DNA from 4 places in the Pseudocitrobacter sp. 73 genome. Region 4 is predicted to be linked to each of the others. Evidence: predicted binding sites of a transcription regulator. Region 4 holds the regulator's gene; each other region holds the start of a gene.
What was found. The regulator PurR, encoded in region 4, represses purine synthesis genes. The targets are predictions, from matches to a motif close to CANGCAAACGTTTGCNTG.
Positions count from the first base shown of each region.

Region 1 (7,689 bases), on a different contig from region 4:
AAGTGCGACAGCTGTGGGCAGGTTCTGTACCGCGCCGAGCTGGAGCGTAACCTGGAGGTTTGCCCTAAGTGTGACCACCACATGCGTATGTCAGCGCGTAATCGCCTGCATAGCCTGCTGGATGAAGGTTCACTGGTGGAACTGGGAAGCGAGCTTGAGCCCAAAGACGTGCTGAAGTTCCGTGACTCCAAGAAATACAAAGACCGTCTGGCGTCTGCTCAGAAAGAAACGGGCGAGAAAGATGCGCTGGTGGTCATGAAAGGCACGCTGCACGATATGCCAGTAGTGGCTGCGGCATTCGAATTCGCCTTTATGGGCGGTTCGATGGGCTCCGTAGTCGGCGCGCGTTTTGTCCGTGCGGTTGAGCAGGCACTGGAAGATAACTGCCCGCTGATTTGCTTCTCTGCATCCGGCGGCGCGCGTATGCAGGAAGCGCTGATGTCGCTGATGCAGATGGCGAAAACCTCTGCGGCGCTGGCGAAAATGCAGGAACGCGGTCTGCCGTATATCTCCGTACTGACCGACCCAACCATGGGCGGCGTATCGGCGAGCTTCGCGATGCTGGGCGACCTGAATATCGCTGAACCGAAAGCGCTGATCGGCTTTGCCGGCCCGCGAGTTATCGAACAAACCGTTCGTGAAAAACTGCCGCCGGGATTCCAGCGCAGTGAGTTCCTGATTGAGAAAGGGGCAATCGATATGATTGTTCGTCGTCCGGAAATGCGCCTGAAACTGGCGAGCATCCTGGCGAAGCTCATGAATCTTCCGGCGCCACATCCGGATGAAGCCCACGAAAGTGTGGTGGTACCGCCGGTACCGGATCAGGAACCAGAGGCCTGATAATGCAAAGGGCAGGGCCAGACGGCGCTGCCCTTTTTGCTTCTCATCACCGTTAAAGAAATCGCGGGCACCATGGACAACAAACTAATTCCTCAGGCCACGTCGCCCCTGGCTACGTGGCTTTCTTATCTGGAACACCTCCACACCAAAACCATCGACCTCGGCCTGGAGCGCGTGGGCGAAGTGGCTGCCCGGCTGAACGTGCAAAAGCCAGCGCCATTTGTCTTTACCGTTGCCGGAACTAACGGCAAAGGGACCACCTGTCGGACGCTGGAGGCGATGCTGACGGCGGCGGGTTACAAGGTGGGTGTTTACAGTTCTCCGCATCTGGTGCGTTATACCGAACGCGTGCGTGTGCAGGGTGCGGAGCTCGCTGAAAGCGCGCATACGGCGTCATTTGCCGCTATTGAGCAGGCGCGCGGCGACATCTCTTTGAGCTATTTCGAATATGGCACGCTGTCGGCGCTGTGGTTGTTTAAACAGGCCGGGCTGGATGTGGTTATCCTTGAAGTAGGGCTGGGCGGGCGACTGGATGCGACGAATCTGGTGGACCCGGATGTGGCGGTCATTACCAGCATCGCGCTGGATCATACCGATTGGCTGGGGCCGGATCGCGAAAGTATTGGCCGTGAAAAAGCCGGTATCTTCCGTGCAGGGCGTCCGGCCGTCGTAGGTGAGCCGGATATGCCGACGACGATCGCTGATGTGGCGCGTGAAAAGGGCGCACAGCTGTTACAACGCGATATTGCCTGGCGGTATGGCGTGGACACTGAAAGCTGGTGGTTTAGCGATGCGACAGGCCGCCTGAACACATTGCCGTTGCCACAGGTGCCGCAGCCGAATGCTGCCACTGCGCTGGCGGCACTGCGCGCCAGCGGACTGAATGTCAGCGAACAGGCCATTCGTGAAGGCATTGCCAGCGCGATTCTGCCGGGACGTTTTCAGACTATCCAGACCTCGCCACGCGTGATTCTGGACGTTGCGCATAACCCCCACGCTGCCGCGTACCTCGCCGGGCGTCTCAAATCTGAGCCGCTAACCGGGCGTGTTCTGGCGGTTATTGGTATGCTGCATGATAAGGATATCGCCGGTACGCTGGCGTGTCTGGAAGGTATTGTCGATAGCTGGTATTGTGCGCCTTTAGAGGGGCCGCGCGGGGCCACCGCTGAACAACTGGTGGAACATTTACGCGCAGGAACCGTCTACGCCAGCGTGGCGCAGGCGTGGCACGCGGCGATGGCCGATGCCGGGCCGGAAGACACGGTGCTGGTGTGTGGTTCATTCCACACGGTAGCGCATGTAATGGAAGAGTTAGACGCGGGGAGAACCGGTGGCAAGTAAGTTTCAGAACCGCTTAGTCGGGACAATTGTACTGGTAGCGCTGGGCGTCATCGTGTTGCCAGGGCTGCTCGACGGGCAGAAAAAACATTACCAGGATGAGTTTGCCGCGATCCCGTTGGTGCCAAAACCGGGCGACCGGGATGAGCCCGATATGCTGCCGACGGCGACGCAGGCGCTGCCTGCGCAGCCGCCGGAAGGCGCAGCGGAAGAGGTGAGGGCAGGCGATGCGGCAGCACCGTCGCTCGATCCTGGGCGTTTTGCCGCGGCAAACAATAACGGCATCGATCCTGCGCCGGAACCGGTGGAACAACCGAAGACAAAACCAAAACCGGTTGAACCGCCGAAACCGAAGCCGCAGCCAACGCGTGATGTCGCCAGCGAGCAAATCGCTGCCGCGACCGAAACGCCGCCAGCCAAACCGACGCCTGCTGAAAAACCGGCCCCGGAAGGGAAGGCGTATGTTGTGCAGCTTGGCGCGTTGAAAAACGCCGATAAAGTAAACGAGATTGTCGCCTCGCTTCGCGGTGCGGGCTATCGCGTCTACACGTCGCCTTCTACGCCAGTCCAGGGTAAAATTACCCGCATCCTGGTGGGACCTGATGCGTCGAAAGATAAGCTGAAAGGTTCGCTTGGTGAGCTTAAGCAGCTTTCCGGGCTGAGCGGGGTGGTGATGGGGTATTCGCCGAATTAAAGGTGACCCCTCACCCTAACCCTCTCCCTTAGGGAGAGGGAACCGATCGAGCACGATGTAAAGTTCGGTGTAGGTTTCCCCCTCTCCCGGAGGGAGAGGGCCGGGGTGAGGGGGTAAAAACCCCCTTCAGAAGCGATGGCGTTGAACATTTTTTCAGCGCCTTTTTTATTTTCGCAGGGAAAGGAAATCCCTACGCAAACGTTTTCTTTTTCTGTTAGAATGCGCCCCGAACCGGATGACAGGGCGTAGCATCGTGGGACACATATGGTCTGGATTGATTACGCCATTATCGCGGTAATAGGTTTTTCCTGTCTGGTTAGCCTTATCCGTGGCTTTGTTCGTGAAGCGTTATCGCTGGTGACATGGGGCTGTGCCTTCTTTGTCGCCAGTCATTACTACACTTACCTGTCCGTCTGGTTCACGGGCTTTGATGATGAACTGGTTCGCAACGGGATTGCTATCGCGGTACTGTTTATCGCGACGCTTATCGTCGGCGCTATCGTTAACTACGTTATCGGTCAACTGGTGGAAAAAACCGGTTTGTCGGGAACGGACAGAGTGTTGGGCATCTGCTTTGGTGCGCTGCGCGGGGTGTTAATCGTCGCCGCCATTCTGTTCTTCCTCGATACCTTTACGGGCGTTGCGAAAAGCGAAGACTGGCATAAATCGCAGCTTATTCCGCAGTTCAGTTTCATCATCAGATGGTTCTTTGACTATCTGCAAAGCTCGTCAAGTTTCTTGCCCAGGACATAAGTCCTGAGATGTGGCTTAACGAGGAAAAGACGTATGTGCGGTATTGTCGGTATCGCCGGTGTTATGCCGGTCAACCAGTCGATTTATGATGCGTTAACGGTGCTGCAGCATCGTGGACAGGATGCCGCGGGCATCATCACCATTGATGCGAACAACTGCTTCCGTTTACGCAAGGCAAACGGGCTGGTCAGCGATGTCTTTGAAGCTCGCCATATGCAGCGTATGCAAGGCAACATGGGGATTGGCCACGTGCGCTATCCAACCGCTGGCAGCTCCAGCGCGTCTGAGGCGCAGCCTTTCTACGTCAACTCCCCGTATGGCATTACGCTTGCCCACAACGGTAACCTGACCAATGCGCACGAACTGCGTCAAAAACTGTTCGAAGAGAAGCGCCGCCACATCAACACCACTTCTGATTCCGAGATCCTGCTGAATATCTTCGCCAGCGAACTCGACAATTTCCGCCATTATCCGCTGGAAGCCGATAACATCTTCGCTGCGATTGCCGCGACTAACCGCCAAATCCGTGGCGCTTACGCCTGTGTGGCGATGATTATCGGTCACGGCATGGTCGCCTTCCGCGACCCGAACGGTATTCGTCCGCTGGTGCTGGGCAAACGCGATATTGGCGATGGCCGCACAGAATATATGGTTGCTTCTGAAAGCGTGGCGCTTGATACCCTGGGCTTTGAGTTCCTGCGCGATGTCGCGCCGGGCGAAGCGGTGTACATCACCGAGAAAGGGCAGCTCTTTACTCGCCAGTGTGCAGATAACCCGGTGAGCAACCCATGTCTGTTTGAGTACGTCTATTTCGCGCGTCCGGACTCCTTTATCGACAAGATTTCCGTTTACAGCGCGCGTGTAAATATGGGCACCAAACTCGGTGAAAAGATTGCCCGCGAGTGGGAAGATCTGGACATCGACGTGGTGATCCCGATTCCGGAAACCTCCTGCGATATCGCGCTGGAAATTGCGCGTATTCTGGGCAAGCCGTACCGTCAGGGTTTCGTGAAAAACCGCTACGTTGGCCGTACCTTTATCATGCCGGGCCAGCAGCTGCGTCGTAAATCCGTACGCCGTAAGCTGAACGCCAACCGTGCCGAGTTCCGCGATAAAAACGTCCTGCTGGTTGATGACTCCATCGTGCGCGGCACCACCTCAGAGCAGATTATCGAGATGGCGCGTGAAGCAGGGGCGAAGAAGGTGTATCTGGCGTCAGCCGCACCGGAAATTCGCTTCCCGAACGTGTACGGTATCGACATGCCAACCGCCACCGAGCTGATTGCCCACGGTCGTGAAGTTGACGAAATCCGCCAGATCATTGGCGCAGATGGTCTTATCTTCCAGGATCTGGACGATCTGATCGACGCGGTACGCGCAGAAAACCCGGATATTCAGCAGTTTGAGTGTTCTGTGTTTAACGGTGTATACGTCACCAAAGATGTCGATCAACAGTACCTCGATTATCTCGATTCCCTGCGTAACGACGACGCCAAAGCGGTGCAGTTGCAGAACGAAGTGGAAAACTTAGAGATGCATAACGAAGGTTAACGCGTCTAACGCCAGGGGAAACCCTGGCGTTTTCTTTTCTATTCCCCAATCCTATCCCCCTCTTTTCGCAGTAATTTCGTCTTCCTCACATTTTTCAGGATCCGTTTTTCAATAGTGTGAACAAACCGGATAAACATCACTGCCATAAATTTTATAGTAGCGTCCATTAACCATTTTTAATATGTGGATAATGCCAATTAGGGGTTAATGAGGTGGTAAGAAAAACTGCTTTCATTGGTTACAAAACCCTCTCGACCCTTCGTTTTGTCTATATGGCGGAGTAGTATGCTGCCAATAACCATAAAATAAATGTGGTCAATGGTGCGCCTTTTGCAACCTGCGAGAGGTGCAGGAGAAACCCAAGTCTTCGTTACGGAATAACAACAAGATGACTGGAGATAACACCCTCAGCACTTCTCATGGCGTTAACCGCCGTGATTTTATGAAGCTTTGTGCAGCACTGGCCGCCACGATGGGGCTCAGTAGTAAAGCGGCCGCCGAGATGGCCGAATCAATCACCCGCCCGCAGCGTCCGCCGGTTATCTGGATTGGCGCGCAGGAGTGTACCGGATGCACGGAATCTCTGCTCCGCGCAACGCACCCCACCGTCGAAAACCTCGTGCTGGAGACTATCTCTCTGGAGTACCACGAAGTGCTCTCCGCCGCTTTCGGCCATCAGGTTGAAGAGAACAAGCACAACGCCCTTGAAAAATACAAAGGTCAGTATGTGTTGGTGGTCGATGGCTCGATCCCGTTAAAAGATAACGGAATTTATTGTATGGTCGCGGGTGAGCCGATTATCGACCATATCCGCAAAGCGGCAGAAGGCGCTGCGGCAATTATTGCAATTGGCTCCTGCGCTGCCTGGGGCGGCGTGGCGGCGGCGGGCGTTAACCCGACCGGCGCGGTAGGGCTTCAGGAAGCCTTGCCGGGCAAAACAATAATCAACATTCCTGGCTGCCCACCGAACCCGCACAACTTCCTCGCCACCGTCGCGCATATCATCACCTTTGGTAAACCGCCGAAGCTCGATGCCAAAAATCGCCCAACCTTCGCCTATGGTCGCCTGATCCACGAACACTGCGAACGCCGTCCGCACTTTGATGCAGGGCGCTTTGCCAAAGAGTTTGGCGATGAAGGTCACCGTCAGGGCTGGTGTCTGTACCACCTGGGCTGCAAAGGGCCTGAAACCTACGGCAACTGCTCAACGCTGCAATTCTGCGATGTTGGTGGCGTGTGGCCGGTGGCGATTGGTCATCCGTGTTATGGCTGTAACGAAGAGGGCGTCGGTTTCCACAAAGGCATCCACCAGCTGGCGACGGTTGAAAATCAAACACCGCGCGCGGAAAAACCCGATGTAGACCTGAAAGAGGGCGGCGAGATTTCAGCGGGCGCCGTGGGTTTACTGGGCGGCGTGGTTGGTCTGGTGGCGGGCGTCAGCGTGATGGCCGTTCGCGAGCTGGGGCGTCAGCAGAAGAAAGATAACACTGACTCACGGGGAGAATAACCGTGAACAGACGAAACTTTATTAAAGCTGCCTCCGGCGGCGCTTTGCTGCTGGGGGCTGCGCCTTCCGTGACTCATGCGGCGGAAAACCGCCCACCGATTCCGGGTTCGCTGGGGATGTTATACGACTCAACGCTTTGCGTCGGCTGCCAGGCCTGCGTGACCGAGTGTCAGAATATCAACTTCCCGGCGCGCAACCCGCAGGGCGAACAAACCTGGTCCAATAACGACAAACTGTCGCCCTATACCAATAACATCATTCAGGTGTGGCGCAGCGGAACAGGCGTCAACAAAGACAAGGAAGAGAACGGCTACGCCTACATCAAAAAGCAGTGCATGCACTGTGTAGACCCGAACTGCGTCTCTGTTTGCCCGGTCCAGGCGCTGCGAAAAGACCCGAAAACCGGCATTGTGCATTACAACAAAGATGTCTGCACCGGCTGCCGTTACTGCATGGTCGCATGCCCCTATAACGTGCCGAAATACGATTACAACAACCCGTTTGGCGCGATTCACAAATGTGAACTGTGTAATCAGAAGGGTGTTGAACGTTTAGATAAAGGCGGATTGCCCGGTTGCGTCTCCGTTTGTCCGGCGGGCGCGGTGATTTTTGGCACACGCGAAGAGTTGATGGCGGAGGCGAAAAAACGTCTGGCCCTCAAGCCGGGAAGCGAATACCACTACCCGCGTCAGACCCTGAAAACAGGGGATACCTACCTGCATACGGTACCGAACTACCATCCACACCTTTACGGTGAGAAAGAGGGCGGCGGAACGCAGGTGCTGGTGTTGACCGGTGTGCCTTATGAGAATCTGGGCTTGCCGAAGCTGGATGAGCTCTCTACGGGGGCGCGTTCTGAACATGTCCAACACACCGTTTATAAAGGCATGATGCTGCCGCTTGCTTTGCTGGCGGGGTTAACCGTGTTGGTGCGTCGCAATACCAAAAGCGGCCCTCACGACGGAGGAGACGATCATGAGTCATGATCCAAAACCGCTGGGCGGGA
Region 1 is NZ_VTZO01000004.1:167,981-175,669, forward strand. It holds gene accD (acetyl-CoA carboxylase, carboxyltransferase subunit beta) at 1-840, shown strand, start outside; gene folC (bifunctional tetrahydrofolate synthase/dihydrofolate synthase) at 913-2,181, shown strand; gene dedD (cell division protein DedD) at 2,171-2,872, shown strand; gene cvpA (colicin V production protein) at 3,137-3,625, shown strand; gene purF (amidophosphoribosyltransferase) at 3,659-5,176, shown strand; gene hybO (hydrogenase 2 small subunit) at 5,565-6,683, shown strand; gene hybA (hydrogenase 2 operon protein HybA) at 6,686-7,669, shown strand; gene hybB (Ni/Fe-hydrogenase cytochrome b subunit) at 7,659-7,689, shown strand, end outside.
Region 1: the regulator PurR is predicted to act here: its motif matches at 3,064-3,081, upstream of cvpA (colicin V production protein).

Region 2 (7,689 bases), on a different contig from region 4:
TGTTGAACGCGGTGGATTTAACGCTGGAACCGGAACAGATTGCGGAGCTGGAAACACCGTATCAGCCGCATCCGGTAGTAGGGTTTAAGTAAGGCCCCTCACCCTAACCCTCTCCCACAGGGAGAGGGAACCGACCGCGGATATATTCAAGACCTGCTCTGGTTTTCACCCTCTCCCTGTGGGAGAGGGCCGGGGTGAGGGGGAAAACCCCCGCGCCCCCTAAATCACACCAATCGGCCAATGATGCCCGATAAAATACAGTATCCCCGCCGAAATCACCCCAGCGACGATGTCGTCAACCATAATCCCCATACCGCCGTGAACGTTACGGTCGAACCAGCGAATCGGCCACGGTTTCCACATATCGAGAATACGGAAAATCACAAACCCGGCGGCAACCCACTGCCAGTCCATCGTCGGCAGCGCCATCAACGTAATCCACATGCCGACGAACTCATCCCACACGATGCTGCCATGGTCGTGGACGCCCATGTCTTTTGCCGTCTGGTGACACAAATATACGCCGATACAAATACTGAGCATCACCACCAGCGAATAGAGCTGCCACGGGAGGAAGGTCATCAGATACCAGAAGGGAATCGCAGCCAGCGAGCCCATTGTCCCCGGCACAATCGGGCTTAAGCCGCTACCGAAACCGACCGCCAGCAGGTGCCAGGGATTGCGTAAATTGAGACGGCTTTTCGCCACGTCTTTGCTAGCCAAAGTGATCGAATCCCTTATAGTCGAACGTCACGACGTCGCCGCCGCGTTGAAAATGCATTCCGTCTACGTCAGCGCTCATCTGGCCGATGCAGGTAAACGGCACGCCAAGATGGCCTAACGCCACGTCCAGCGCGCCGCGGTTAAGTTCCGGTACGGTGAAGCACAGTTCGTAATCCTCTCCGCCGGAAAGTGCCCAGCGCATCGCCTGTTCGCCGTCAACATGACACTGCATCGCCTCAGAATAAGGGAGTGCATCCAGGTCGATTCGCGCGCCGCATTCGCTGGCTTTCAGAATATGACCGAGGTCAGAAACCAGGCCGTCGGAAAGATCGATCGCCGAACTGGCGAGGTCGCGTAGCGCCTGCCCTTGCAGAATGCGCGGCGTCGGGCGCAGGTGGCGTTTAACCAGATACGTGTTATCCGTTTCATCGCTCACCGTCAGGCGGTTCTGCAGAATCGCCAGCCCGGCGGCGCTATCCCCCGGCGTACCGGTGACATAAATCCAGTCGCCCGGTTTTGCGCCCGAGCGCTTCAGTGCCCGGCCGACAGGCACGTAGCCATGAATACCCAGCGTCATGGAAAGCGGACCTTTCGTCGTATCGCCGCCAATCAACTGCATATCGTAGTAATCGAGTTGTTGAAACAGACTATCGCTGAACGCTTCAAGCCAGCGTTCATCCACCGACGGCAGTGTCAGGGCTAGCGTCAGCCATGCCGGGTCTGCGCCCATTGCCGCGAGATCGCTGACGTTTACAGCCAGCGCTTTATACGCCAGGTCGGCGGGGTCGATATCAGGAAGAAAATGAATGCCGGACACCAAAGTGTCGGTGCTGATTGCCAGGGTCTGTTTTTCGGGAATATTGAGCAACGCGCAGTCGTCACCGATTCCGGTCTCAACATCAAAGCGGGCGCTTCTTACGCGGTCAAAATAACGGGCAATCAGGGAAAATTCGCCGCATGCCATACGTTATGCCTCTGCAGGAGAATAAAACAAGGCCGGGGAATGCGGCAAAAACCACACTCGCACCGGCCTGCAGATTACTTTTTCTTGGGGCGGATTGCAGGAGCTGCTTTATCCAGCACGCCGTTGACAAACTTGTGGCTGTCTTCAGCGCCAAAGGTTTTTGCCAGTTCGATAGCTTCGTTGATAGCCACTTTATACGGCACATCATCACGTTTGGACAGCTCGAACAGCGCGATACGCAGCACCGCTTTTTCCACCTGACCCAGCTCTTCGAGCAGACGAGACAGGTAAGGTTTCATCAATCCATCGAGGTACGCGCTGTTAGTCGCCACCCCGGACAGCAGTTCACGGAAGTACATTACGTCTACATCTTTGACGTCCTGTTCCGCCAGGAACTGGTATTCAACATCGGCGATGTCGTTCTGGGACAACTGCCAGGAGTAAAGCGCCTGAACGGCACACTCACGGGCGCGGCGACGAGCAGCAGGTTTCACGGAATTCCCCTTACAAAAAAATCAGGCCTTAATGGCTTTCAATACATTAATCATCTCAAGCGCGGTCAGTGCAGCTTCTGCACCTTTGTTACCGGCTTTGGTGCCAGCACGTTCGATGGCTTGTTCAATACTTTCAGTGGTGAGAACACCAAAGGCTACCGGGATTTCGCTGTCCTGAGCGACGTGCGCCAGGCCATTGCTTGCCCCGCCAGCGACATATTCGAAGTGTGCAGTGCCGCCACGGATAACCGTACCCAGTGCAATCACCGCGTCATATTTACCGGTTTTCGCCAGCGCGCCAGCCGCCAGTGGCAGTTCGTAAGCGCCAGGCACCCAAACAACGGTAATGTTTTCATCTTTGACCTGACCAATACGTTTCAGGGCGTCAATCGCACCTTCCAGCAGGCTGTCGTTGATAAAGTTGTTGAAACGCGCAATGGTGATGGCGACGCGAGCGTCCGGGGTAGCAACGTTAGCTTCAATAATGTTCATACTCTTCCTTTGGGTTCATTTGCCCCGCAGGGGGGCGGATTTTATCATAATATTCTGTGCGCTGCTTCCCTTTTCAGGAGGCATTACGCGTTCGTCAAATGCAGGCAAATATCCGGGCCTACATGGCGTATCTCGTTGAATTTGAAATGGGGGGCGTCGGCCAGTTTCTCAAGCCCTGGCAGGACACATAATCCACGCGCATCGCTGCCTAAAAGTTTAGGCGCTACGTAGACAATAAGCTCATCAACGACCCCCGCCTGAATCAGCGCGCCAGCAAGTGTCGGCCCGGCTTCCACCCAGATGCTGTTAATCTGCTGTTTACCAAGCTGCATCATCAGTAAAACCAGATCAACATGACCATTATGCTCTGGCGTAATCATCGATTTTACGCTTTCTGGCCAGTGGCGTTCATCGCTTTGCGTACGTGCAAACCAGGTTTCGCCGGGCTGCTGTACGATGCGGTGCTCGGGCGTAACGCGGTTCTGGCTATCGATCACAATACGTATCGGCTGGCGCAGGTTTTCCTCGGCATAAAGCGCCTGAGTCTCCGCGCTCAGTTCATTCCAGCGTACGGTTAACGCCGGGTCGTCGGCCAGCACCGTGGCGCTGCTGGTGAGAATTGCGTGGCTCTCTGCGCGCAGACGCTGCACATCGCGACGCGCTTGCGGCGAGGTAATCCACTGGCTTTCGCCGCTCGCCATCGCCGTACGCCCGTCCAGCGACGCGCCAAGTTTGAGCTGAACATACGGGAAGCCTGTACGCATGCGTTTCAGGAAGCCTTTGTTCAGCGCTTCCGCTTCACTCATCATCAGGCCGTGGCTGACCTCGATACCCGCCTGTTGCAGGCGATAAAGCCCACGTCCGGCTACTTGTGGGTTAGGGTCCTGCATGGCGGCCACCACGCGGGAAACACCTGCGGCAATCAGCGCGTCGCAGCAAGGTGGCGTGCGACCGTGATGACTACAGGGTTCAAGCGTCACATACGCCGTCGCGCCTTTGGCTTTTTCGCCCGCCATGCGCAACGCATGAACTTCTGCGTGCGGCTCACCGGCCCGGTAGTGAAAACCTTCGCCGACGATTTCGCCCTGATTGACAATGACGCAGCCGACACGCGGGTTAGGATGAGTGGTGAAGCGACCACGCGCGGCAAGTTTCAGCGCGCGCGCCATGTACATTTCGTCGTGCATAGCTTAGTCCTGTAGACGAGCGATCTCTTCGCCGAATTCTTTAATATCTTCGAAGCTGCGATAAACCGACGCAAAGCGGATATAGGCCACTTTATCGAGCTTTTTCAACTGTTCCATCACCAGGTTACCCAGCAGTTTGCTCGGCACTTCACGTTCCCCGGTGGCGCGCAGGTGCGATTTAATGTGATTGATCGCCATTTCGACGTCATCGGCACTGACGGGACGCTTTTCCAGCGCTTTCAGCATGCCGCTACGCAGCTTGTCTTCATTGAATGGTTCGCGCACATCATTGCTTTTTACGACGCGCGGCATCACTAGTTCAGCCACTTCAAACGTGGTGAAACGTTCGTTGCAAACCAGGCATTGCCGACGGCGGCGGACGGAGGAGCCCTCGCCAACCAGACGAGAGTCGATCACTTTGGTATCTACGGCGAGACAGAATGGGCAGTGCATACATCGTCCTGACTATGAGGTGGTAACTGAAACCTATTTTACCCTGATATGGCTCGACAACAAAGGAAGAGCGTTTTTGAGACAATGGATCGATGCCAGAATCCCTTTTGCGATCTACCATTACGTGATCCCGACCATAAGGAAACAGACATAATGACAAGACGTTACCTAAGAATTGCCGTACTGGGAAGCCTCTTTAGCCTGACCGCCTGCGCACAGCAAGCCGAGGTTCGTCAGATGCACGAAAGTATCAGTACGCTCAATCAGGAAATGACCAAACTGAACAAAGAAACGGTGAAGATCAGCCAGCAGAACGCGCTGAATGCGAAATCTGCCAGCGGCGCCTACATCATTCCCAGTTCCAATACGGCTGCGCTGCTGAAGAGCCAGATAGGCACGCTGCGCCTGTCTTTGCGCAACATCGCGCCAAACGCGCAGGGTACGGCGGTAACGCTGCGTATCCAGGGCGAGTCTAACGATGCGCTACCGGCGTTTAGCGGCACGGTAGAATACGGTCAGATTCAGGGCACAACCGACAACTTCCAGGAAGTTAACGTGCAGAATCAGCTCATTAACGCGCCAGCCAGTATTCTCGCGCCCAGCGATGTCGATATTCCGCTACAGCTGAATGGCATTACGCCGGAGCAACTCGGGTTTGTTCGCGTTCACGATATTCAGCCCGCTACCGTACAGTAAGCACAGCTTCGCGCCAGACATCTCTGGCGCAAATTTTCCCCCATATCCCCTCTCACCCATTCATCTCTTTTTTTTGAAGATTGGCAATCATTCACAAGATAAGTACAATCGCCGCCGTTCAATCTACGCAAACGTGAACGCAATCGATTACGTATATGAAAAATGTGTGACCCGTAACTGATTTTTGTGAGCAATGATTCTTATAATAGGCACGCAGAAATACGAAACATTTTGTAAAGCTTCGACGCTTACTTTCATTCCCGTTAGGGATTTTTTATCAGTGGCAAACATATGAAAAAAACATTATTAGCAGCCGGTGCTTTAGTGGCACTCTCCGCGTCTTTCACTGCCGGTGCAGCAGAAAATGACAAACCACAGTACCTTTCCGACTGGTGGCATCAGAGCGTCAACGTGGTAGGCAGCTACCACACCCGTTTCGGGCCGACGCTGCGTAACGACACCTATCTGGAATATGAAGCCTTCGCTAAGAAAGACTGGTTTGATTTCTATGGTTACGTCGATGCGCCGCGTTTCTTCGGTGGCGACGGTAACTCTCGCGGTATCTGGAACCACGGTTCCCCGCTGTTTATGGAAATTGAGCCACGTTTCTCTATCGACAAGCTGACCAATACTGACCTGAGCTTTGGTCCGTTCAAAGAGTGGTACTTCGCGAACAACTATATCTACGATATGGGCCGCAACAGCGAAGGCCGTCAGAGCACCTGGTATATGGGTCTGGGTACCGATATCGATACCGGCCTGCCGATGGGGCTGTCTCTGAACGTGTATGCCAAATATCAGTGGCAAAACTATGGCGCATCCAACGAAAATGAGTGGGATGGCTATCGTTTCAAAATCAAATACTTCGTGCCGATTACTGACCTGTGGGGCGGTAAGCTGAGCTACATCAGCTTCACCAACTTCGACTGGGGTTCAGATCTGGGCGACGATCAGTACCGCACCAGCAACTCTATCGCGTCCAGCCACATTCTGGCGCTGAACTACGATCACTGGCACTACTCTGTGGTCGCGCGTTACTTCCACAACGGTGGTCAGTGGAAAGATGGCGATGAGCCGGTATGGCAGGCTGAACCGATTAAATCCAACGGCTTCGGCTGGTATCTGGTGGCGGGTTACAACTTCTGATTTCGCTGCTTGCCGGATGGCGGCGTGAACGGCTTATCCGGCCTACGGAATCCAGGTAGGCCCGAGGTGGCGTAGCCGTCATCCATCAATGTAGGTCGGGTAAGGCTTAGCCGCCACCCGACGTCAAAGCGCATCAGGCAAAAAAAAGCACCGCACGTTCTCAACGTCAGTGCTTTTTTGTTACTTCTTCTTATCCATCATCGCCTTCAAATCGGCAAAGGGATTGTACTTCGCCTCACCCACATCTTTTTGCGCGTCTTCCCCGGCAATTACCGTTGAACCGTATTGATCCGCTTCGGTATATTTCGAGTGCTCGTGATCGTGACAGAACAGGCACAATAGCTCCCAGTTGCTGCCATCTTCCGGGTTATTGGTGTGGTCGTGATCCATATGGTGAACCGTTAACTCACGCAGGTTCGAGTAAACAAACTCACGCGAGCAGCGCCCGCAGACCCACGGAAACAGTTTCAGTGCTTTTTCGCGATAGCCGCTTTCCAGCCGCGCGTAATTTTTAGGGATGATGGCCATAATTGCTCAGTAATGAAATTAAAGGTTTTGGACAGTTTATCACTCTGTACACACCAACGCTCGCGTTGGGTCGAGCAGCCAGGGGCGCAGATACCCCACCGTATTCGACAACGGTAACACTTCGTCCGGCAGGCTAAGGCCTAAATGCTCTTTGATGTAATGGCGACGCATTAACACGCGGTTCCACAGCTCTGGGTATACCTGCGCAAGCTCATCTCGCAGCGCTTTATCGGCCAGTGCGACAGTGTCTTCGATGCTGGCTCCGGCGTAACCTGCGCGGGATGGAATGATGTCAATTTGCAGTAACATACCGCTGCGCAGCGGTATGCTGGAGTCCGGGCCAATCGGCGAGCACAGCCATTCTTCATCCGCCACCAGATGGCCCGGATTGAGGTGCCAGTGATACTCCGCCTTCGGCAATACCTGTTCAATCAGCGCATACATTTCACTGCCCAACATACCCGGGCGGAGGTGGGTGAGCCAGGTCGCAACGGCGCGATAGTAAGGCTTCGCCACCACGTCGAGATAATCCGCTACCTCCGGTGCCAGTTCGCTTTCATCCGCCACCACATACGCCGCACGGCTGCTCAGGCCGCCTTTGTAACTGGTGGTGAGCGAAAATTTGTCACCGCGCTGTATCTGTTTATCGCCAGGGTAAAGATTGGCATTGGCGAAGCGATCGCCAGTTGCGGCAATCATCACGACGTTATTCGGCTGCCCCTGAGCCGCAAGCAATGCGCCGATCTGCTTTTCGGTTTTTCCTGGCTCGATGGCATTCAGGGCATCGAGAATCGCCGTTGACGCCAGATTCGCGCCATACTCGTAGTGCGCCAGTTCATTGGCGTTATTGACCGTTCGCGCACCGTGTTCTGGCGAGATAAAAATCCCGGTGGCATTGCACAGCGTGGCTTCCGGCCCTGCCGCCTGACGAATAGCCTCAACGATAAAAGACGGGAGATCAAACATCTTCCAGGAATCGTCATGAGCCCCAGTAAACAGTTTCCAG
Region 2 is NZ_VTZO01000005.1:105,700-113,388, forward strand. It holds gene F0Q32_RS04570 (aldo/keto reductase) at 1-92, shown strand, start outside; gene pgpA (phosphatidylglycerophosphatase A) at 220-723, opposite strand; gene thiL (thiamine-phosphate kinase) at 716-1,687, opposite strand; gene nusB (transcription antitermination factor NusB) at 1,762-2,181, opposite strand; gene ribE (6,7-dimethyl-8-ribityllumazine synthase) at 2,203-2,673, opposite strand; gene ribD (bifunctional diaminohydroxyphosphoribosylaminopyrimidine deaminase/5-amino-6-(5-phosphoribosylamino)uracil reductase RibD) at 2,757-3,860, opposite strand; gene nrdR (transcriptional regulator NrdR) at 3,864-4,313, opposite strand; gene F0Q32_RS04605 (DUF3251 domain-containing protein) at 4,467-5,009, shown strand; gene F0Q32_RS04610 (nucleoside-specific channel-forming protein Tsx) at 5,301-6,155, shown strand; gene yajD (HNH nuclease YajD) at 6,336-6,683, opposite strand; gene F0Q32_RS04620 (Xaa-Pro peptidase family protein) at 6,723-7,689, opposite strand, start outside.
Region 2: the regulator PurR is predicted to act here: its motif matches at 5,146-5,163, upstream of F0Q32_RS04610 (nucleoside-specific channel-forming protein Tsx).

Region 3 (7,689 bases), on a different contig from region 4:
CTGCTGGCGATGACCGGGCCGGGCGCGATTTCCCTGGATCGCCGGTAGAAAAAATGCCTGATGGCGCTGCGCTTATCAGGCCTACGCGCTCATTTGTAGGCCGGATAAGGCGTTTACGCCGCCATCCGGCAATATGACAGACATAAAAAAGGCCGCTTGCGCGGCCTTTTCTTATTCGGCAAAACAGAATTATGCGTAAACCGGGAAGCGTGCGCAGATATCCAGAACTTTACCTTTGATGCGCTCGATAACCGCTTCATCATTGATGTTGTCCAGAACGTCACACATCCAGCCAGCCAGTTCCTTCGCTTCCGCTTCTTTGAAGCCACGGCGGGTGATTGCCGGAGAACCGATACGGATACCGGAGGTCACGAACGGGCTCTTCGGATCGTTCGGCACGCTGTTTTTGTTGACGGTGATGTTGGCGCGGCCCAGGGCGGCGTCAGCTTCTTTACCGGTCAGGTTTTTGTCCACCAGGTCAAGCAGGAACAGGTGGTTTTCAGTACCGCCGGAAACCACTTTGTAGCCACGGTTCAGGAACACTTCAACCATCGCTTTGGCGTTTTTCGCAACCTGCTGCTGGTAAACTTTGAACTCAGGCTCCATCGCTTCTTTCAGTGCTACCGCTTTACCGGCAATCACGTGCATCAGCGGGCCGCCCTGCGCATTTGGGAAGACAGCGGAGTTCAGTTTTTTGTACAGCTCTTCGTCACCGCCTTTCGCCAGAATAAGGCCGCCACGCGGACCCGCCAGGGTTTTATGGGTGGTGGTGGTCACGACGTGCGCATGAGGAACCGGGTTCGGATAAACGCCCGCGGCAATCAGACCCGCAACGTGCGCCATATCGACAAACAGGTATGCGCCGATGCTGTCAGCGATTTCACGCATTTTTGCCCAATCAACGATACCGGAGTAAGCCGAGAAGCCACCGATGATCATCTTCGGTTTATGCTCTTTGGCCTGCTTCGCCATGTCTTCGTAGTCAATTTTACCGGACTCATCAATACCGTAAGGGATGATGTTGTACAGTTTGCCGGAGAAGTTTACCGGGGAGCCGTGAGTCAGGTGACCACCCTGCGCCAGGTTCATACCCAGAACGGTATCGCCCGGCTGCAGCAGAGCGGTGTAGACCGCAAAGTTAGCCTGAGAGCCAGAGTGCGGCTGAACGTTAGCGTAGTCTGCGCCAAACAACTCTTTCGCGCGGTCGATAGCCAGTTGCTCAACGATATCCACATACTCGCAACCGCCGTAGTAGCGTTTGCCCGGATAACCTTCAGCGTATTTGTTGGTCAGCTGAGAACCCTGTGCCTGCATCACGCGCGGGCTGGTGTAGTTTTCGGAGGCGATCAGTTCGATGTGCTCTTCCTGACGTACTTTTTCCTGCTCCATAGCCTGCCACAGTTCGGCATCATAATCGGCAATGTTCATTTCACGCTTTAACATCCGCATCTCCTGACTCAGCTAACAGTAAATTTTTTAAGCCCTGATGGACAACGGCCAACAGTATAACTGATTAGTTCTGCGATAACAGGTCTTGACAAACGTTTTTACGCAAACGTTTTCCTCCACGCCACACAAGGGCTTGAGGAATAAAGGTTCGCCAAATTTCAACGGATATCTTTTCAGGTTTGTGATGCAAATTCTTCACGTTGTAACTATCGTGATGCATTGTTACAAAGAACCATTTACATTGCAGGGGTATTTTTATAAGATGCATTTAACATGCAACAATAGATAATCCTAAAAGGAAGCCTGCCATGCTAGATGCTCAAACCATTGCTACCGTCAAAGCTACCATTCCCCTGCTGGTTGAAACCGGCCCCAAACTCACCGCCCACTTTTATGACCGGATGTTTACCCACAACCCGGAACTGAAAGAGATTTTCAATATGAGCAACCAGCGCAACGGCGACCAGCGCGAGGCGCTGTTCAATGCCATTGCCGCGTATGCCAGCAATATTGAAAACCTGCCGGCCCTGCTGCCTGCGGTTGAGAAAATCGCGCAGAAACACACCAGCTTCCAGATTAAGCCTGAGCAGTACGACATCGTGGGGGCGCACCTGCTGGCGACGCTTGACGAAATGTTCAGCCCGGGTCAGGACGTGTTAGACGCATGGGGTAAAGCCTACGGCGTGCTGGCGGGGGTATTTATCAACCGTGAAGCGGAAATCTACCAGCAGAATGCGAACAAAACCGGCGGCTGGGAAGGCACGCGCCCGTTCCGTATTGTGGCGAAAACGCCGCGTAGCGCACTCATCACCAGCTTTGAATTTGAACCGGTGGACGGCGGCGCAGTCGCGGATTATCAGCCAGGCCAGTATCTGGCCGTGTGGCTGAAACCGGAAGGCTTCCCGCATCAGGAGATTCGTCAGTACTCTCTTACCCGTAAAGCCGATGGCAAAGGTTACCGTATTGCGGTGAAACGCGAAGACGGCGGTCAGGTTTCAAACTGGCTGCACAACGCCGCGAATGTCGGCGATGTGGTGCATCTGGCGGCACCTGCGGGCGATTTCTTTATGTCCGTGGAAAACAACACCCCGGTGACGCTCATCTCCGCCGGTGTCGGTCAGACGCCGATGCTGGCGATGCTCGACACGCTGGCGAAATCCAGCCATACCGCGCAGGTGAACTGGTTCCACGCGGCGGAAAATGGCGATGTGCATGCCTTTGCCGACGAAGTGAAAACCCTGGGTTCCAGCCTGCCGCGCTTTACCGCGCACACATGGTATCGCCAACCGACCGAGGCAGATCGCCAGGCTTCCGCGTTTGACAGCGAAGGATTGATGGATTTAAGCGCGATGGAAGGGGCGTTCAGCGACCCGGCGATGCAGTTTTATCTCTGTGGCCCGGTCGGCTTTATGCAGTTTGCTGCAAAGCAGTTGGTTGAGCTGGGAGTGAAGCCGGAAAGCATTCATTACGAGTGTTTTGGGCCGCATAAGGTGCTGTGATTTTGCCCTCACCCCGCCCTCTCCCACAGGGAGAGGGAGAAAACCAGCGCAAGAATTGACGCCTGCACAAACCATTCCCTCTCCCTGCGGGAGAGGGTTAGGGTGAGGGAGATGCGGCGTTAAATCGCCGCGTCGTCCTCTTCACCCGTACGAATACGGATCACGCGCGCCACGTCAAAGACGAAGATTTTGCCGTCGCCGATTTTACCCGTTTGCGCCGTGCGGATAATAGTATCCACGCAGGTATCAACGATATCGTCGCTGACCACGATTTCAATTTTGACCTTCGGCAGGAAGTCCACCATGTATTCCGCACCGCGATAGAGCTCGGTGTGGCCTTTCTGACGACCAAAGCCTTTCACTTCCGTTACCGTCATCCCGGTAATACCGACTTCCGCCAGCGCTTCACGTACATCATCCAGTTTGAAGGGTTTAATAATCGCATCAATTTTTTTCATGGTGTTCCTGTTTTTCAGTCGCGTAACCGGTTGCTCACCGTATCATAAATCACGCAAAAGTACGGTGCTACTCTTTAAAATCATTTGCATCCAGTTCGTGGCGTGAAAGTAGCTTGTAAAACTCCGTGCGGTTACGCCCCGCCATTCTCGCCGCATGCGTCACATTCCCTTTGGTAATTTGCAGCAGCTTGCGCAGGTAGTTGAGTTCAAACTGATTACGCGCTTCCACAAAGGTTGGCAGCGCAGTGTTCTCACCTTCCAGCGCCTGTTCGACCAGCGCGTCGCTGATCACCGGCGACGAGGTCAGCGCCACGCACTGTTCAATCACGTTCACCAGTTGTCGCACGTTTCCCGGCCAGTTGGCCGCCATTAATCGCTTCATCGCATCGGTAGAAAACGCGCGTACGAACGGTTTGTGTCGGTCGGCGGACTGGCGCAGCAGATGGTTTGCCAGCAGCGGAATGTCTTCCGTGCGCTCGGCAAGCGTTGGAATTTTGAGGTTTACCACGTTAAGGCGATAGAAGAGATCTTCACGAAACTCACCGCGCGCCATCGCTTTCGGTAAATCGCGGTGGGTCGCGGAGATAATCCGCACATTAATGTCGAGATCGCGGTTGCTGCCCAGCGGGCGCACCTTGCGCTCCTGTAAAACACGCAGAAGTTTGACCTGCAGCGGGGCAGGCATATCACCGATTTCATCCAGGAACAGCGTGCCACCTTCCGCCGCCTGAAACAGCCCTTCCCGGTTGCTTACCGCGCCGGTAAAGGCCCCGCGCGCGTGGCCGAAGAGTTCTGATTCCAGCAACTGTTCCGGCAGCGCGCCACAGTTTATCGCCACAAATGGCTTACTGTTGCGCGGGCTGGCGTTGTGAATCGCCTGCGCCAGAATCTCTTTCCCGGTGCCGCTCTGGCCATTAATCAGCACGCTAACGTCAGACTGCGCAACCATCTGCGCCTGCTCCAGCAGCCGCAACATAATTGGGCTACGGGTCACAATCGATTCCCGCCAGCGCTCATCTACCGCCGGAGCGGTCCGCGCCAGCGCTTCATCGATAGCTTTATACAGCGCGTCTTTGTCGACCGGTTTGGTCAGGAAGCTAAACACGCCCTGTTGTGTCGCGGCGACCGCGTCAGGAATCGAACCGTGGGCGGTGAGGATAATTACCGGCATACCCGGCTGCACTTTCTGAATTTCACTGAACAGCTGCAAACCGTCCATTTCATCCATCCGCAGGTCGCTGATAACCAGGTCGATACGCTCTTTTGCCAGTACACGCAGCCCCTGCTGCCCGCTCTCTGCGGTATCCACCTGATAGCCTTCGCTGGTCAGGCGCATACCCAACAGTTTCAATAGCCCCGGGTCATCATCCACCAGCAACAGGCGGGCCGTTTTCCGTGGTGTCATTGTTTATCCTCCGTGTCAGCAGACGCATCCGTGCCGTGTGTGCTGTCCGGGTTAAAGCCGGACGAGGGTTTACGGCTGGAGAGCTGCCGCTCAATATCGGTCAGGTTTTGCAGCTTGCGGGTCGTCAGATCAAGTTCGCCCTTTAGCGCCTGCTGCTGCTGACGCAGTTCATCCATCGCGGCATCGCTCGACTCCTGTAGCTTGCTGTAGCGCGTGCGTTCATCAGAGAGTTTCAGCTGGAGCATCTGGTTATCGCGCCACACCTGATACAGCGGGCGAATACGTGACGGAATTTGCGCACTATGCGCATCAAGACGCGAAACAATCAGTTCACGTTCGGGGGGCGTGATTTTCGCATTCGCCAGCAGCACACCGCGCTTGAAGGCATCAGACCAGCTCGCATCGCCCAACTGGTTAGCCTGCGCCCGCGCCTGTGCAGGCGTTAGACGGTCGGCACAATCCATGCCGCGCAGCCAGTACAACGGATTGTTCTCCGCAATGGAGCCGTCAAGCGTCCAGAGTTCGTCACAGGTGGTGGAAAGGTAATCCGCCACCTGTTCGTGGGGAATTTTCTCTTCGCTGACGCCAATATGAGGCGTGAGGCCAGCGCTACAGCCAACGAGCGCCAAACAGGATAAGCCCGACAGCCAGAAACGGCGGGCGCCCTGTACGACGCGCGTACTTAAAAAGTGGGACATATGCACCCGATATGTAGTCATGAGTTTGTTTTATCCGGCCCGGGGACAGGGAGTTCAATGCGAAAACAGATATCGCCCGCACTATCGTCAATAAGATGAAGCTCGCCGTGCATCTTGCGCACACAATCGCGGGCAATACTCAACCCCAGACCACTGCCCTTTACGGCCCCTTTTCGCTGGCGACTGCCCTGGAAAAAGGGCTCAAAAATCATTGCCTTTTCGGCATCCGGGATCGGCGTCCCTGTGTTGGCCACATCAATAGCGATTCGCCCGCTGAAGACGTGGCTACGGATATAAATGTTACCGGATTCAGTACCATAGTGCACCGCATTGGAGTAGAGATTATCCAGCGCGCTCATCAATAGCGTCGATTCGGCCAGGCATGCCGGGGCTTCCAGAGAAACCCGGGTATGCATCATTTTAGCTCGCGCCGGCAAACTGTGCGCAGAAACAACGGCTTCCACCATCGGGGCCAGCTCGACGCGGCTCATAGGTACCGCGCCATCGCTCAGTTTACGGTTGTAATCCAGCAGTTGTTCAATCAGCTTTTGCAAATTGCGACTGCTATCATCAAGGATATCCACCACCTCTTTTTGCTCCGGCGTGAGTGGGCCGACAACCTGGTCCGCCAGCAATTCAGTCCCTTCACGCATACTGGCAAGCGGCGTTTTGAGTTCGTGGGAGAGATGGCGCAAAAACTGGTGGCGCTGCGATTCCAGCCAGGAGAGCCGCTCGCTCAACCAGACGATACGCTGGCCGACGGATCGCAGTTCACGCGGGCCACGGAACGTGACGCCCTCTTTGAGGGTTTCCCCCTCGCCCAGGCGATTAATCATACTCTCAATGCCTTTGACCGGGCCGATAATCATGCGCGTAAACAGCAGCACCATCGCCAGGCTGACAAGAAACAACACCAGCGCCTGCCAGCCGAAGAACTGGCCGCGTTCGGCGATTTCCTGCTGTAGCTGTTGACCGCGCGAGAAGACCACCGTACGCGTCGCCTGGACCATTTCGGTATTGGCACTGGCAAAAGCTTCCAGCCTGGCTGCCGCCAGCTTTTCCGGGCCACTATTGAGACACTGTAACTGGGCCAGATCGTTAAGATCTTGTCTTAATGCCTGATACAGTTTTTCATCAGGCAGCACGCCCGCATGCGCGTCGAGCATATCGCTGTAGCGCTTACGTTGACTCTGGTAAACCCGCGCCAGGGTCGGGTCATCAAGCACACAGTACTGGCGATAACTCCGCTCCATTTCCAGCGCAATGTTGGTCATTGCTTCACTGCGGCGCGCGTCAATCAGGGTGGTACGGTTGGTTTTTTCGGCCTGAGCGCTAAGCGCATTCAGGCTCTGCCATGCCTGCCAGGCCAGCACCAACAGCGGCAACAGGATCAGCAGAAAGGCCAGCATAACCAATTGTCGCAGCGAACGGGGAGAAAGAGAGACGCGTTTCACAAGGAGTTCCCAAAAAATCAACCTGTAAGGATGCTAACTGAGGAAGTGACGCGGGGAAAGGCAGAAATAACAAAGCCGGGTCGAAACCCGGCTTTGTTCTGGAATAAGGCGGTGCCTAACTCAACGTTTCGCCCGATGGTTGATATGCAAAGATATCAGAAGCTGGACGGCAGGCACCTTGTTGTGCGTCATTCGAAGTTTATGTAGCACGTCCCGAAGGGGCTGACATAAGAAGGTGAATGAGCCACTGAGTATATTAATGCAGGTTGCGTGCCAACATGGAAGATAAAATGTTAACTTAATGATAATTAAAGATAATATTGATTTTATCAATCTTTGAGCAAATGATTACTTTTTGTTCTTTGCGTCGCTGATTAGCAACACTTTATGCATCGTTAAATAAAATAGATTTTAATCAATGAGTTAGATGTCGCCATTTAGAGACACCTACAATAAGGATTGTCTGTCATTCACGACACTTGAAAACGCCGGATGGCGGCTGCGCCTTATCCGGCCTACACGTCGATGCGAATGATTGCGGTCATCCAACAAAAAGGGCCGCTTTCGCGGCCCTGTCTCTTAACCTAACTGCTTACGCGCATTGCGGAAGATACGCATCCACGGGCCATCCTCGCCCCAGTTTTCCGGGTGCCAGGAGTTCGCCACGGTACGGAAGACGCGTTCCGGGTGCGGCATCATGATGGTGACACGACCACTTTCGTTGGT
Region 3 is NZ_VTZO01000027.1:58,862-66,550, forward strand. It holds gene F0Q32_RS22505 (DoxX family protein) at 1-48, shown strand, start outside; gene glyA (serine hydroxymethyltransferase) at 190-1,443, opposite strand; gene hmpA (NO-inducible flavohemoprotein) at 1,758-2,948, shown strand; gene glnB (nitrogen regulatory protein P-II) at 3,068-3,406, opposite strand; gene glrR (two-component system response regulator GlrR) at 3,474-4,811, opposite strand; gene qseG (two-component system QseEF-associated lipoprotein QseG) at 4,808-5,530, opposite strand; gene qseE (two component system sensor histidine kinase QseE/GlrK) at 5,527-6,918, opposite strand; gene purL (phosphoribosylformylglycinamidine synthase) at 7,543-7,689, opposite strand, start outside.
Region 3: the regulator PurR is predicted to act here: its motif matches at 1,549-1,566, upstream of glyA (serine hydroxymethyltransferase).

Region 4 (7,689 bases):
TCTTTTAGATACAAAATCGCTATTAACATTATTGGTTTATATGGATTAGAATTGATGAGTTTTGTAAATCATACCCAGGCATGAATTTAATGCCTTCATTCTCAGAGGATTGCTCAGTGGCGCGAATAAAAAAAATGTCGATCACGCTCTGTGCTTTGCTGTTTTCATCATTGACATTCTCGCCGCTCTCGCACGCTTCCGGTCACACGAAAGCCACGGCGGCGCAAAAATCGCATTCCGCCAAGGGAAGCGAACGGAAGAAGAAAAATACCGTCAGCAAAAGCAGCAGCAAGAAGAAGTCCACCGCCTCAACCAGCAAAAAAACCACCACTAAGGCGACGGCAAGTAAAAAAACCGCCTCTACCGCCAGCAAATCATCCCGCACTGCGCGCACAGCCAGCACCACGAAGACGGCTTCTACCCGCCGTAGCAAAAGCAGCGCGATGAAAACCGCAGCGACAAACGTCACCACCAAATGCGTGGTCCGTAAAGGGCATAAGAAAACCTGTACCACCAGCACGGTAGAGAACAAACCGTTAACTATCGCCGAAGCGCATAAGGCGCGCGTGCAGAAAGCACAAAAAACGGCGATGAATAAATTGATGGACCAGATTGGCAAACCCTATCGCTGGGGCGGAACATCTCCGCGCACCGGTTTTGATTGCAGTGGTCTGGTTTATTACGCGTATAAAGATCTGGTGAAATTTCGTATTCCACGTACCGCTAACGAAATGTACCACCTGCGCGATGCCCGTGCGATTGACCGTGGCGAGCTGGAGAGCGGCGATTTAGTGTTCTTCCGCACGCGTGGCCGTGGCACCGCCGATCACGTTGGCGTCTATATCGGCGGCGGGAAGTTTATTCAGTCTCCGCGTACCGGTCGTGACATTCAAATTACCTCGCTCAGTGAAGACTACTGGGACCGCCACTACGTCGGCGCACGCCGCGTGATGACGCCGAAAACCATCCGCTAACCCCTGCCCTGCCACGCTACTGGCAGGGTAACCTTCTCTTTTATCACACCTTTTAATTTGCTACTCTAACCACACTCAGTACAGGGTTACTGAGGATATTAACTATAAAAAGGAGAGTAGCAATGTCGTTCGAATTACCTGCATTACCGTATGCCAAAGACGCTCTGGCACCGCACATTTCTGCCGAGACGCTCGAATATCATTATGGAAAACATCACCAGACTTACGTCACCAACCTGAACAATATGGTTAAAGGGACGGCGTTTGAAGGCAAATCGCTGGAAGAGATCATTCGCACCTCTGAAGGTGGCGTGTTTAACAACGCAGCGCAGGTCTGGAACCACACCTTCTACTGGCACTGCCTGGCACCGAACGCCGGTGGCGAACCGACCGGTGATGTGGCAGACGCCATCAACCGTTCTTTCGGTAGCTTTGCTGAGTTTAAAGCGCAGTTCAGCGATGCAGCCGCGAAGAACTTCGGTTCTGGCTGGACCTGGCTTGTGAAAAAAGCCGACGGCAGCCTGGCGATTGTCTCTACCTCTAACGCGGGTACGCCGTTGACGACCGATACCAAACCGCTGCTGACGGTAGATGTGTGGGAGCATGCTTACTACATTGATTACCGCAATGCGCGCGTGAGCTATCTGGAGCACTTCTGGGCGCTGGTAAACTGGAAGTTTGTTGCTGAGAATCTGGCGGCATAAAGAAATGACGCAGAAGGGTTTTCCCTTCTGCGTTTTTGTTACTGACTGACCACGGCCTCTTCACCCTGTGAACGGCTGCTAAAGAAGACGAGCATTAGCGCAACCCCTGCCACAATCGCCCCCATCACCGGCACAAAGCTATACCCCAGTCCACCTGAAATCACCGCCCCACCGGCTACGGCACCCAATGCATTACCAAGATTAAACGCGCCAATGTTTACCGACGAAGAGAGCCCCGGCGCTTCATGCGCAACACGCATCACGCGCATTTGCAACGGTGGCACTACCGCAAAGGTCGCCGCACCCCACACCACCATACTGAATGCCGCGCCGATTTCTGTACGCGCCAGGAACGGGATCGCCAGCATAATCAGCATCAACAGCAGCAGAAAACCTTTCAACGTGCCGCTGACCGAACGGTCGGCAAATTTACCGCCAAGATAGTTGCCGATTGAGAAGCCCACGCCAATCAGCACCAGCATTAATGTGATAAAGGCAGGTGTCGCATGCGTGATGGTGTGCAAAACCGGAGAAATATAGGTATAGAGCGTGAACATCGCCCCGGCGCCCAGTACAGTCGTGAGTAACGCAGACAGTACCTGTGGACGTACCAGCACCGACAGTTCACGTTTCACGTCCGGTTTCTCGCCCGCCCCGCCCTTCGGCAGCGACAACCACAGGCCGATAATGGCAATGACGCCAAGCCCAGCCGTCGCCAGGAACGACATGCGCCAGCCGATGGTCTCCCCAAGCCACGTAGCCGCCGGAACGCCGCCGATATTGGCGATGGTCAACCCCATAAACATGGTCGCTACCGCGCTGGCTTGCTTATGTTTTGGCACCACGCTTGCGGCAACAACAGATCCCAGACCAAAGAACGCGCCATGGTTGAGGCTGGTTATAATGCGCGACAGCATCAGTGTGGTGTAATCCGGGGCGATGGCAGAAAGGACATTACCCAGGGTAAAAATCGCCATCAGGAAAATTAAGGCGTTGCGGCGTGCGCGATGTGAGAGCAGCAGCGTCATCAGCGGCGCGCCAACCATGACACCTACGGCGTAGGCGCTGATCAACATACCTGCGGCAGGAATCGAGACATCAACCCCTTTGGCAATAACGGGTAATAGCCCCATCGGCGAAAATTCGGTGGTGCCGATCCCGAATGCGCCTACGGCTAACGCCAGTAAGGGATAATTCACTTTCATGCTTTGACTCCGATTTGCCGCTAACGCAGGGCGGCGTGACAACAGAATGCAAAAGCATGACATCAATCACAAAAAAACAGAAGTGAACAAATCAGCAAAATATTTTTGCTGAAATGATAACAATCGCAGAGAGGGAGAGCCGTCTCTCCCTTTAGGATGGGTTAATGCAGGACGGCGGTCAGCGCGGCAGCAACGATCAGCGCCAGCGTAATAACCGTAGTGGTAATTGACATCTTCAGTTCAGTACTCATCAATTTTTCTCCTTATTATCCCCACACCAAAAGTGAGCTATGTCATTTTTGCACACTTATTCGCAAAAATCTTCCCGGATTTCACGCAATAACCGATTTTGCGCTTCCACTTTTGTCAAAGATAAGACAAAATTCGACGCTTATTAAAAAGTGTATCGGCCATTGACCCCCTCCTGTCGTCCTGTGTCGTTTTCCCGGCGAACCGCAATTCATAACATTGCGCCAGGGTGAGTGAAGGCAAACGTTTTCGTATTGAATCGATCAGGGGCAGGCCCGGGTCTGGAGTGAGATGGAATGGCAACTATTAAAGATGTAGCGAAGCGCGCAAACGTTTCCACTACAACTGTATCACATGTGATTAACAAGACGCGTTTTGTCGCCGAAGAGACGCGTGAAGCGGTGTGGGCGGCAATCAAAGAATTGCACTACTCTCCCAGCGCCGTGGCCCGCAGCCTGAAGGTCAATCACACCAAATCCATTGGTTTGTTGGCGACCAGCAGTGAAGCTGCCTACTTTGCAGAAATTATTGAAGCTGTTGAGAAAAACTGCTTCCAGAAAGGCTATACCCTGATCCTCGGCAACGCGTGGAACAATCTTGAGAAACAGCGCGCATACCTCTCCATGATGGCGCAGAAACGCGTCGATGGTCTGCTGGTAATGTGTTCCGAATATCCGGAACCACTGCTGCAGATGCTGGAAGAGTACCGTCATATTCCGATGGTGGTTATGGACTGGGGTGAAGCGAAAGCCGACTTTACCGATTCGGTTATCGATAACGCCTTCGAAGGCGGCTATATGGCCGGCCGTTATCTGGTGGAGCGTGGGCATCGCGAAATTGGCGTTATCCCAGGCCCACTTGAGCGCAATACGGGTGCGGGTCGTCTGGCTGGCTTTATGAAAGCCATGGAAGAGATGATGATTAAGGTGCCGGAAAACTGGATTGTTCAGGGTGATTTTGAACCGGAATCCGGTTATCGTGCAATGCAGCAAATTCTGTCCCAGAATCCGCGCCCTACCGCTATCTTCTGCGGTGGCGATGTCATGGCAATGGGCGCATTATGCGCCGCAGACGAAATGGGGCTGCGCGTGCCGCAGGATATCTCGCTGATTGGTTACGACAACGTGCGCAACTCGCGTTTCTTTACGCCAGCACTGACCACCATCCACCAGCCGAAGGATTCCCTCGGGGAAACCGCCTTCAACATGCTGATGGACCGAATTGTCAGTAAACGCGAAGAGTCGCAGTCCATCGAGGTGCACCCACGCCTGATTGAACGCCGCTCCGTGGCCGACGGCCCGTTCCGCGACTATCGTCGTTAAGCCTCTTTGCGAACGCTCGCTGCGGGCGTTCGCAACCATTCACTGTTCAACGTTTCACTGTCCCCCAAATAGGCTAATAACCAGCTTAGCGCCGGTGAACTGTCGTTTTGCTGCCAGGTCAGACAACAGGCCGCATCGGGAAACGGGTTTTCCAGTTCCAGAGCAACCCATTCGCCTTTATCTACCTTCGGTCGCGCAAAATGCTCTGGCACCATGCCAACGCATAACCCTGCGGATAAGCAGGTTTCTGACGATTCCCAGTCAGGCACCACGACCCTTTTCTGATTATCCAGCAACCATGTGGTACGTTTAGGTAACGAACGTGACGTATCTTCACGCACCAGCGACGGCCAGTTGCGCAACACATCATCACTGAGTGGCCCTGTCATTTGCGCCAGTGGATGGGAACGGGCTACCACGCACTGCCAGCTCAGCATGCCCATATCCCGAAACGCATAGCGACCACCAACCGGTATCGCGCGCGTCGCGCCAATCGCTAACTCAACTCGCCCATCCGCCAGCGCATCCCACACGCCATTAAATACTTCCTGATACACCAGCAGCTCTACATCACTGAAGTGGCGATAAAAATCGACAATCATTTGTCGGGTGCGCTCTGGTTTTACGATATTGTCTACCGCAATCGCCAGCTGTCCTCGCCAGCCATTGGCTATCTGTTGACACTGCTGACGGGTGATCTGCATTTTTTTGATAACAGAGCGTCCCTCCTTCAAAAACCATGCCCCTGCCGGGGTTAATTCCACATCCCGATGACGGCGTTCGAAGAGCGGAACAGCCAGCCACTCCTCAAGTTGACGCACCGTATAGCTGATAGCAGAAGGCACACGATGCAGCTCATTTGCCGCGCCGCTAAAGCTTCCGTTACGCGCAACCGCATCCACAACTTCCAGTGAATATTCAGACCACATATTCTGCCTACAAAATTTTTGAAACCAAGACGCAAATATTAGCGTTTCACAAGCCAGATTTCACTCTCTACACTCTCAGCCTCCTCATCTGTACAAAAAAGGCGTTTTTATGCAACCTGGGAAAGGATTTTTAGTCTGGCTGGCCGGCCTGAGCGTATTGGGCTTTTTGGCCACCGATATGTATCTTCCGGCCTTTGCCGCGATTCAACGCGATCTGCAAACACCGGCGGCCGCCGTGAGCGCGAGCCTGAGTTTGTTCCTCGCCGGGTTCGCCGTGGCACAGCTGCTGTGGGGCCCACTCTCAGATCGCTATGGACGCAAGCCAGTTCTGCTGATTGGCCTGACGATTTTTGCCCTTGCTTGTCTGGGAATGTTGTGGGTACGTGATGCCACCACCCTGCTTATTCTGCGATTCGTGCAGGCTGTCGGCGTATGTGCCGCCGCGGTAACCTGGCAGGCGATGGTGACCGATTATTATCCGGCACAGCGAACTAACCGTATTTTCGCGACCATTATGCCGCTGGTCGGGCTTTCTCCTGCGCTGGCACCGCTGCTGGGAAGCTGGATCCTGCACCACTTCGAGTGGCAGGCTATCTTTGCAACGCTCTTTGCCATCACGCTGATTTTGATGATCCCCGCGTTGCGCCTGAAACCCGCTCACAAAAAGGTCGCGGTCAGTGGCGATAAGCTGACATTTATGAAGCTGTTACACAGTCGCGATTATCGCGGTAACGTCCTGGTGTATGCGGCCTGCTCGGCAAGCTTCTTCGCCTGGTTGACGGGCTCGCCGTTTATTCTGAATGCGATGGGATATAGCCCGACCGTGATTGGATTGAGCTATGTTCCACAAACCATTGCGTTTCTCGTCGGTGGTTATGGCTGTCGCGCGGCACTGCAAAAGTGGGATGGTGCAAAACTGCTGCCATGGCTGCTGTTGATTTACGCTGTCAGCGTATTTGCCACCTGGGGCGTCGGCCTCACCGCGCATGTCTCGCTCACCGCGCTGCTGATTCCATTCTGCGTGATGGCAATGGCTAACGGCGCGATTTACCCGATTGTGGTAGCACGCGCGCTGCGACCGTTCCCTCAGGCAACAGGCCGTGCGGCAGCATTACAGAATACGCTGCAATTAGGTCTTTGCTTCCTGGCAAGCCTGGTGGTTTCTTCACTGATTGCCGCCCCGCTGCTGGCCACCACCAGCGTGATGGTCGCCACCGTCGTTCTCGCCGGTATAGGCTACAAGATGCAGGCTGGCGCAGAGGAAAATTCAGCTGAAGAAACTTCACGCGCCTAACATCATGAATATCAATGTTATTGACTCGTAGTTAGTTTGCTAAGAAATTTAATTGAATCAGTAGATTTTGCGTCCTATACTGGATCGGTATCACATAATTACGATAGTTATTACTTGTTAACGGGAGCAGGACGCCTCCCGGTTCTCCATGGATGGTCTTTTCGGCAAGGGTAATCTCCCTTCCTCTGTGCTACGTCGGATAGCAGGCTCACGGAAGTTCCGTGAGATTTCTCACAAACTCTAAAAAGCGTCTACGCTGTTTTAAGGTTCTGATCACCGGGTCGGGATGGAGAAGCTATGAGCTCATCGTGTATAGAAGAAGTAAGCGTACCGAATGATGACTGGTACCGCATCACCAATGAACTGTTAAGCCGGGCAGGCATCGAAATCAACGGCAACCGCCCCGCAGACTTGCAGGTTAAAAACCCCCAGTTTTTTAAACGTGTATTGCAGGAAGGTTCCCTGGGGTTAGGCGAAAGCTATATGGACGGTTGGTGGGAATGCGAGCGTCTGGATATTTTCTTCCAGAAAGTCCTGCGCGCGGGACTGGAAAATCAACTTCCCCGCCACCTGAAAGATACGCTGCGAATCGCAGCGGCCCGTCTGTTTAATCTGCAAAGTAAAAAACGTGCCTGGATGGTCGGTAAAGAGCATTACGATCTTGGCAACGATCTCTTCAGCCGCATGCTGGATCCCTTTATGCAGTACTCCTGTGGCTACTGGAAGGATGCCCAGACACTCGAAGAGGCCCAGCAGGCGAAGCTCAATTTGATTTGCCAGAAACTGAAACTTGAGCCCGGTATGCGCGTGCTGGATATTGGCTGCGGCTGGGGCGGGCTGGCGCAGTTTATGGCCGAGCATTACGGCGTGAGTGTGGTGGGCGTAACCATTTCTACTGAGCAGCAAAAAATGGCGCAACAGCGTTGTGAAGGGTTAGACGTGACTATTCTGCTCCAGGACTATCGCGACCTGAACGATAAGTTTGACCGTATCGTTTCTGTCGGCATGTTTG
Region 4 is NZ_VTZO01000008.1:171,158-178,846, forward strand. It holds gene F0Q32_RS08055 (C40 family peptidase) at 117-974, shown strand; gene sodB (superoxide dismutase [Fe]) at 1,097-1,678, shown strand; gene F0Q32_RS08065 (MFS transporter) at 1,717-2,883, opposite strand; gene F0Q32_RS08070 (YnhF family membrane protein) at 3,045-3,134, opposite strand; gene purR (HTH-type transcriptional repressor PurR) at 3,429-4,454, shown strand; gene punR (DNA-binding transcriptional activator PunR) at 4,451-5,383, opposite strand; gene punC (purine nucleoside transporter PunC) at 5,493-6,677, shown strand; gene cfa (cyclopropane fatty acyl phospholipid synthase) at 6,975-7,689, shown strand, end outside.